DNA from 2 places in the Stenotrophomonas sp. 05N37 genome. Region 1 is predicted to be linked to the other one. Evidence: riboswitches for the same ligand, from Rfam matches in the RefSeq annotation. Region 1 holds a riboswitch; the other holds the start of a gene.
What was found. Region 1 has a riboswitch for glycine ahead of AC1DGC_RS17485 (trimeric intracellular cation channel family protein). Riboswitches for the same ligand answer to the same signal wherever they lie in the genome.
Positions count from the first base shown of each region.

Region 2: linked by a shared signal. The riboswitch ahead of gcvP (aminomethyl-transferring glycine dehydrogenase) and the one ahead of AC1DGC_RS17485 (trimeric intracellular cation channel family protein) in region 1 are both predicted to bind glycine.

Region 1 covers NZ_JBFTNG010000008.1:5,085-9,266, reverse strand. The annotation lists gene AC1DGC_RS17510 (NAD(P)/FAD-dependent oxidoreductase) at 1-125, shown strand, start outside; gene AC1DGC_RS17505 (hypothetical protein) at 122-262, opposite strand; gene AC1DGC_RS17500 (nuclear transport factor 2 family protein) at 322-768, opposite strand; gene AC1DGC_RS17495 (hypothetical protein) at 800-1,279, opposite strand; gene AC1DGC_RS17490 (GIY-YIG nuclease family protein) at 1,348-1,620, opposite strand; glycine riboswitch at 1,665-1,759, shown strand; glycine riboswitch at 1,768-1,859, shown strand; gene AC1DGC_RS17485 (trimeric intracellular cation channel family protein) at 1,952-2,569, shown strand; gene AC1DGC_RS17480 (MdtA/MuxA family multidrug efflux RND transporter periplasmic adaptor subunit) at 2,787-3,941, shown strand; gene AC1DGC_RS17475 (MdtB/MuxB family multidrug efflux RND transporter permease subunit) at 3,938-4,182, shown strand, end outside.
Region 2 covers NZ_JBFTNG010000001.1:705,943-710,124, reverse strand. The annotation lists gene gcvP (aminomethyl-transferring glycine dehydrogenase) at 1-2,588, opposite strand, end outside; glycine riboswitch at 2,677-2,778, opposite strand; gene AC1DGC_RS03220 (multidrug effflux MFS transporter) at 3,058-4,182, shown strand, end outside.

The DNA of each region.
Region 1 (4,182 bases):
ACTGGGCGGTGGCGTATTGGAGCTACCAGCGCAGCGCGCGGATCATTTTCGGGGATGACCGGGAGGACCGCCGCGCACGAGCGCCGGCCCCACAGGTGGAAGCTGACACGACACCACCCCGCTAGCGCTGCGGTGCCGCTGCATGGGGCGCCGCGCGGGCGTCGTCCCAGCCCTCGGCACTGCGCAGGCCCCAGACTCCTTCCCCATCGGCCACGCGTTTGACGAAGTAGTCGTAGCGCACCTCCGGCCGCGTCTGCAGCACGGCGTCGAGCTCGTTTGGCCCGAATCGATACCCCCACTCAGTGGCGGGGTGCGTCGTCGTCACTTGGCTGTTGCCTTGGGCTTGCTGTACCACAGCGCATTGACGATGACCCAGCGCTCGCCGAACCGGCCCATGTGGAAGTAGTCCACGAACCACGGCGTTTCCAGCCGCACCGAGGCGGCGTTGCCGGTAACGTCGAGCAGCGTGCAGCGGCGGTTCCACTGGACCTTGGGGGTTTTCAACGCGCCCTGCCGGGTGAGTTCAACCAGCTCCTCCTTCGACATCCGGCGCAGGCCGAGGCGCTCATCCGGGGTATCGCCGAGGATCGCGCGCTTGGCCAGGTCCGGGTGCAGCGAGCGCGCCACGCGGGCCGGGTCACCCTCGAGCTGGCCGTCCACGTAGTCCAGGCAGGTGGCTTCAATCGCGGCACGCGTAGCCGGATCGATGACGGGGGCGGCAGGGTTCGTAGCGCCGGCAACGGCGAGCAGCAGGGCAAGCGGGGTCATCGCAGGGTGTCCCTCGGGTAGGTGGAGCAGCTCATTCCTCGCGGAACAGCGCCAGTTCGGTCAGGCCCAGCTGCAGGTAGGTGAAGGCGGCGGCTTCGTCGCTCATCAGCCCGCCCACCGGCCGGCTGTCCAGCCAGGCGGTAATCGTCGCGTTGTGCGGGTTCACCGCGTCGGCCATCGCCTCCTTGCTCGCCTGGCTTTCCGCGTCCTGCATCCCTTCGCGGATGGCGTCGTCGCAGATGCCCCAGTACTCGGCCAGCGGCATGATGCCCCGGAGTTCGACTGGCACGTGGGTCGGATCGAGGCGAATGCGCGCGCGCTCCACGGCATCGGCGGCGAGCCTGGCGCGGAATGCGTCGGCGGTGCCGCTCTCGCCGTGGCGCAGCGCTGGCGAGTACGCCGCCGTCGCTGCGGGTGGCGCGTCGTCCCGGCCCGGCGACCGGCGCAGGGCCGGTGGGCGGGACATGGCCGCGCGCAGCCAGGCAAGCCGTCTGCGATGGAGATCGAACATCCCGGTTCCCTCCGCGTGGTGGCCGATTGTGGCCTACCTTGCAGCCCCCAACCAGTACCGACGCACCCTCAGGACGAGGTGTCTGCCGCCTGCAACCAGGCCAGTTTGTGCGCGCGTGGCTGGCGCTTGAGCTGCCATTCGGCCCGGGAGGCGGCCGCCCGGTCCGGATAGGCGCGCATGGCCAGCAGCTTCAGCGGCGGGTTGGCGCGCGTGTACCGGGCCCCCTTGCCGGCCAGGTGGGCCTGGAAGCGCGCGTCCACGTCGTTGCTGATGCCGGCGTAGTAGCTGCCATTGCGGCATTCCAGCAGGTAGACGTACCAGGGGGCGGGTTCAGCGGGCATACCGGGATTATCCACCGGGGCGCGGCCGCTGGCTGCTAGAATCCGCCCCGGATGCAGGAGAGAGGTGCCACGCTGGCACCCGCCGAAGGCGCAGGCTCCCATAATCGCTCAGGCCGGTGGTTCGATACGCCACCAACCATGCATCCAGTACGCCGATCTGGAGAGAGGTCTTCAATGACCCGCCGAAGGGGCACGTGGCCTTGGCCACTGAACTCTCAGGCAAAAGGACAGCGGGAGCGGCAACGGTTTCCCCACCCCCACGACAGTGCCCTGCGCTGGTGTGCCGGGTGCGTGTTGCCGTCCCCCGCCTGACGCGTCCGGATGCTTTCCCATGCTGCTCTCCCTGATCTACCTCATCGCCATCTCCGCCGAAGCCATGACCGGCGCGCTCTCCGCCGGGCGCCGACGCATGGACCTGTTCGGCGTGGTCATCATCGCCTGCGTCACCGCACTGGGCGGAGGCTCGCTGCGCGACATCGTGCTGGGCCACTACCCGCTGGGCTGGGTGAAGCACCCGGAGTACCTGGGGTTCACCATCTGCGCGGCCTTGATCGCCACCTGGGTGGCGCGCTGGATGCACCACTTCCGCCGCACGTTCCTGGTATTGGATGGACTGGGGCTGATCTGTTTCACCCTGATCGGCTGTGCGGTGGCGCGCGATGCCGGCCACGCCGCGCCGATCGTGCTGATCGCGGGCATGTTGACCGGCGCCTTCGGCGGCGTGCTGCGCGATGTGCTGTGCAATGAGGTGCCGCTGATCTTCCAGAAGGAACTGTATGCGGTGATCACGCTGTTCACCGGTGCGGCGTACCTGGGCCTGCTGGAGCTGGGCGTATCGCTCAACGCGGCCACGCTGTGGTGCCTGGGCGGTGGCTTCCTGCTGCGCCTGCTGGCGATCCACTTCAAGTGGGAAATGCCGAAGTTCGTGTACCGCGACGAGGTGCATTGAACGGCACGTTCAATGCACTCTTCCATGACCAAGGTCATGTGAACGCGGCAGGCCTCTCGCGGTACCATGGCGCCCCCGCCCCTCCCGGGACGGCATCCAGCCACGCTGCGGCATTCGACCAGCGGCCCCGCCAGACAACCCCCATTTCGCCTCACCTGCCCCCACGGGCCGGTACACCATGGACGCGCCGGCTGTTGGGCTTGCGCGCAGGATGCCCATGTCTGCTTCGCCGCCGCGCCGCCGTCTGTTGAAACCGCTGTTGGTCCTGGCCGTGCTGGCCGCCGCCGTGATCGCCTGGCGGGCCCTGTCGCCCGCCCCCGCCGCCGATCCCGCGCCTGCCGCCAACGCCACCCCGGTGCGCGTGGCCACGGTGGTGCGCGACGACCTGGTGGTGCGCCTGAAGGCACTGGGCACGGTCACCCCGTTGCACACGGTGAGCCTGCGCAGTCGCGTGGATGGCGAGCTGCTGCGGCTGTCCTTCCGCGAGGGTGAACACGTCAAGGCCGGCGACCTGATTGCCGAGATCGACCCGCGCCCGTACCAGGTGGCGCTGGCGCGTGCGCTGGGCACCCAGCAGCAGAACCTGGCCGAACTGGACAACGCGCAGACCCAGCTCAACCGTTACAGCGAACTGCAGGCCAAGCACTTCGTCTCCGCGCAGGACCTGAGCGACCAGCAGAGCAAGGTGCGCCAGCTGCAGGGCCGGCGCCAGACCGACCAGGCCGCGGTGGATGAAGCCCGCCTGCAGCTGCAGTACACCCGCATCACCGCGCCGGTGGCCGGGCGCATGGGCCTGCGCAACGTGGACGTGGGCAACCTGGTGCGCAGCAGCGACAGCGAACCGTTGGCCACCATCACCCAGACCACGCCGATCAGCGTGCTGTTCACCGTGCCCGAGCCGGACCTGCCGGCCGTGGTGGCGGCCGTGCGCGCCACGCCCGACCTGACCGTGGAAGCCTGGGACCGCGAGGAGCGCACGGCGCTGGGCGACGGCGTGCTCGCCAGTCTGGACAACCGCATCGATACCGCCACCGGCACGCTGAAGCTGCGCGCGCAGTTCGCCAACGCCGACGAGGCGCTGTTCCCCAACCAGTTCGTCAACATCCGTCTGCAGGTCAGCAGCAGCGATGCCGTGGTGATCCCCAATGCCGCCGTGCAGTTCGGCAGCAAGGGCAGCTATGTGTACGTGATTGCCCCGGACAACACCTCGCACCTGCGCAACGTGGTGCTGGGCCCGGCCGATGGCGAGCGCGTGTCGGTACGCGACGGCCTCAAGGCCGGCGAGCGGGTGGTGGTGGAAGGCATCGACGGCCTGCGCGAAGGCGCCAAGGTGGAGGTGGTCAGCCAGGATCCGCCGCGGACCGGCGCATGAACCTGTCGCGCGTCTTCATCGAGCGCCCGGTGGCCACCACGCTGCTGATGGTGGCACTGCTGCTGTCCGGCGTGATGGCCTACCGGCTGCTGCCGGTGGCGGCGCTGCCGCAGGTGGACTACCCGATCATCCAGGTCACCACGCTGTACCCCGGCGCCAGCCCGGGGGTAACCACCAGCGCGGTGACCGCGCCGCTGGAGCGCCAGCTCGGGCAGATTCCCGGGCTGAAGCAGATGTCCTC
Region 2 (4,182 bases), on a different contig from region 1:
TGCAGCGATTCGCTCTCGGTCGGTTCCACCATCAGCGTGCCGGCGACCGGGAAGCTCAGGGTCGGGGCATGGAAGCCGAAATCGATCAGGCGCTTGGCCACGTCCTCGGCGCCGATGCCGGAGGTCTTCTCCAGCGGTCGCACGTCCAGGATGCACTCGTGCGCCACCAGCCCGTTGCGGCCGGTGTACAGGGTCTTGAAGTGCGGGGCCAGGCGCTTGGCGATGTAGTTGGCGTTGAGCAGCGCGACCTGGGTCGCCTTGCGCAGGCCGGCGGTGCCCATCAGGGTGATGTACATCCAGCTGATCGGCAGGATCGAGGCGCTGCCGAAGCTGGCCGCGCTGACCATGCCGACATCGCCTTCGCCGCCCAGCACCTTGGGCAGGAACGGGGCGAGGTGCGACTTGACCGCACACGGGCCCACGCCCGGGCCGCCGCCGCCGTGCGGGATGCAGAAGGTCTTGTGCAGGTTCAGGTGCGACACGTCCGAGCCCCACTTGCCGGGCTTGGCCACGCCGACCAGGGCGTTCATGTTGGCGCCGTCGGTGTACACCTGGCCGCCGTGCTTGTGCACGATCTCGCAGATGTCCACCACCTCTTCCTCGAACACGCCGTGCGTGGACGGGTAGGTGATCATCAGCGCGGCCAGGCGGTCGCTGTACTTCTCCGCATTGACGCGGATGTCATCCAGGTCGACGTTGCCGTTGGCATCGGTCTTGGTCACCACGACCTTCATGCCGCACATCTGCGCCGAGGCGGGGTTGGTGCCGTGCGCCGAATCCGGAATCAGGCAGACATCGCGGTGGCCTTCGCCGCGCGAGCGGTGGTAGGCGCGGATCGCCAGCAGGCCGGCGTACTCGCCCTGCGCGCCGGAGTTCGGCTGCAGGCTCACCGCGTCATAGCCGGTGCACTCCACCAGCATCGCTTCCAGCCCGTCGATCAGTTCCTTGTAGCCGGTGGCCTGGTCGGCCGGGGCCAGCGGGTGGATGTTGGCGAACTCCGGCCAGGTCACCGGGATCATCTCGGCGGTGGCGTTGAGCTTCATGGTGCAGCTGCCCAGCGGGATCATGGTGCGATCCATCGCCAGGTCCTTGTCCGCCAGCGAACGCAGGTAACGCAGCAGTTCGTGCTCGCTGTGGTGGGTGTTGAACACCGGGTGGGTCAGGAAGGCGCTGGTGCGCACCAGGCCGGCCGGCAGTGCATCGGCGGTGGCCGCATCGAGCGCCTCCACATCGACGCTGGCACCGAACAGCTCGCCCAGCGCGATGATGTCGGCGCGGGTGGTCGTTTCATCCAGGCTGATGCCGACCGCGTCGCTGTCGATCGCGCGCAGGTTGATGCGCGCGGCCGCGGCCTTGGCGTGGATCGCCTTGGCGTCGATGCCCTTGACGTGCAGGGTGTCGAAGAAGTGTTCACCCACGTTGACGCCGGCGCCGCGCAGTGCCGCGGCCAGGATCGCGGCCAGGCGGTGCGTGCGGCGGGCGATGCGGGTCAGGCCGTCCGGGCCGTGGTAAACGGCATACATCGAGGCCATTACCGCCAGCAGCACCTGCGCGGTGCAGATGTTGGAGGTGGCCTTCTCGCGACGGATGTGCTGCTCGCGCGTCTGCAGGGTGAGGCGGTAGGCAGGATTGCCCTGCGCATCCACCGACACGCCGATCAGGCGGCCCGGCATCGAGCGCTTGTAGGCGTCGCGGCAGGCCATGAAGGCGGCATGCGGGCCGCCGAAACCGAACGGCACGCCGAAACGCTGCGAGTTGCCGACCACGATGTCCGCGCCCCATTCGCCGGGCGCGGCGATCAGGGTCAGCGCGAGCAGATCGGTGGCCACGGCCACCAGGCCGCCACGCGCGTGCACGGCATCGGCCAGTGCCTTGTAGTCGCCGATATGGCCGAAGGTGTCCGGGTACTGCAGCAGCACGCCGTAGGCTTCGGCGTCCATCGCCTCGGCCGGGGTGCCCACGCGCAGCACGATGCCGAGCGGTTCTGCGCGGGTGCGCAGCAGTTCCAGCGTCTGCGGGTGCACGGCGTCGTGCACGAAGAAGGTGTCGGACTTGCTCTTGGCCGAGCGCTTGGCCAGGGTCATCGCTTCGGCGGCGGCGGTGGCTTCATCCAGCAGCGAGGCGTTGGCGATCTCCATGCCGGTCAGGTCGGCGCACAGGGTCTGGAAGTTGATCAGCGCTTCCATGCGGCCCTGCGAAATCTCGGCCTGGTACGGGGTGTAGGCGGTGTACCACGCCGGGTTCTCCAGCACGTTGCGCAGGATGACGTTCGGGGTGAGCGTGCCGTAGTAGCCCTGGCCGATGAAGGTGCGGAACACCTGGTTCTTGTCGGCGATGGCGCGGATCTTGGCCAGCGCCTGCACTTCGGTCAGCGACTCGGGCAGGTCCAGCGGTGCCGGCGACTTGATCCCGGCCGGGACGATCGCATCGGTCAGCGCGTCCAGCGAGGCGTGGCCGACCACGTCGAGCATCTGCGCGATTTCGGCGTCGTTGGGGCCGATGTGGCGTTCGACGAACGCGTGGCTGTGTTCAAGCTCGCGCAGGGTAGGGGCACGCTGGGCGGAGGTATTCGGGGACATGGCTGGCATCTCGGAGAGTGGGCACGCACGTTCGGAAGGCGGCCGGGTCGAGGTGCTTCGCAGACGCGCGCGAACCACCGGACCTTGCGGTCTTCCTGGGTGCCCCTCTGTCCTTTTGCCTGAGAGTTTAAAAGCGCGCATCTGCGTGCTTCGTGCCCCTTCGGCGCCGGCAGTGGCCGGTCTCTCCAGAGTTTTGCTGCGGGTGGTATCGGGCCTGAGCGATTACGGGCGTTGCGCCTTCGGCAGCGGGTGTCCGCTTCTCCCACCATGGTGCCAGGCGATTATAGCCCAGCGTCCCCGCCGGCAACGGCCTTATGGCACATGAATGAGGGCCGCCGGAGCTGCGTCGATGGCCTTGTCGGCATGGTACCGGGGCCGGCAAAGGCCTATCATGGCCGGATCCTCGTATTCATCTGGCGCCGCCCGTTCCGGGCTGGCGCCCGCCGTGCGTTCACGCATGGCCCAGACGGAAGACCGCATGACGCCCGCCTCGCCCTCGACCCGCCGCCTGGCCCTGCTGCTCGCAGGCCTGGCGATGTTCGGTCCGTTCTCCATCGACACCATTTTCCCGGCCTTCCTGCTGCTCGGCGAGCGCATGCAGGTCGACCAGGTGGCGGTGCAGCAGACCATCAGCGTGTACCTGCTGTTCTACGGCCTGATGAGCCTGGCCCACGGCCCGTTGTCCGATGCGTTTGGGCGCAGGCGGGTGATCATCGGTGGGCTGGTGCTGTTCATCGGTGCCTCGATCGGCTGCGCGCTGTCGCGCGACATGACCACGCTGCTGGTGTTCCGCGCGCTGCAGGGCGTCACCGCGGGGGTCGGGGTGATCGTCGGCCGCGCGGTGATCCGCGACCTGTACCACGGGGCCGACGCGCAGCGGCTGATGAGCCAGGTGTCGATGATCTTCGGCGTCGCCCCGGCAATCGCGCCGATCATCGGCGGCTGGATCCTGCTCGGCGGCGGCGACTGGCCGCTGATCTTCTGGTTCCTGGTGCTGTTCGGCGTGGTCCTGCTGCTCGCCACCGGCAAGTGGCTGCCGGAAACCCACCCGGTGGAGGCGCGCACGCCGCTGTCGATGCGCGAACTGCTGCGCAGCTATGTGCGGATGGGCTCCAACCCGCGCCTGCTGCGCCTGGCCGCCGCCGGTGCATTCAATTTCTCCGGCATCTTCCTGTACATCGCCTCGGCGCCGGTGTTCGTGATGCAGCACCTCAAGCTGGGCGAGGGCGGCTTTGCGTGGCTGTTCATTCCCACCATTGGCGGCATGACGATGGGCTCGTTCCTGTCCGGTCGCATGGCCGGGCGCCTCACCGCGCAGCGCCAGATCGCGATCGGCTTCGGCCTGTGCGCGGTGTCGGCGCTGCTCAACCTGGGCTACGTGTTCTCGGTGCCGCAGATCATGCTGCCGTGGGCCGTGCTGCCGATCTTCCTCGGCGGCGTCGGCATGGCGCTGATCTTCCCGATCCTGGCGCTGGCGGTGCTGGACATGTACCCGCACCAGCGCGGGTTGGCCTCGTCGATGCAGATGTTCATCCAGTTGATGATCAACACCGTGGTGGCCGGCGTGGTCTCGCCGCTGCTCAGCGCCAGGCCGGTGCATCTG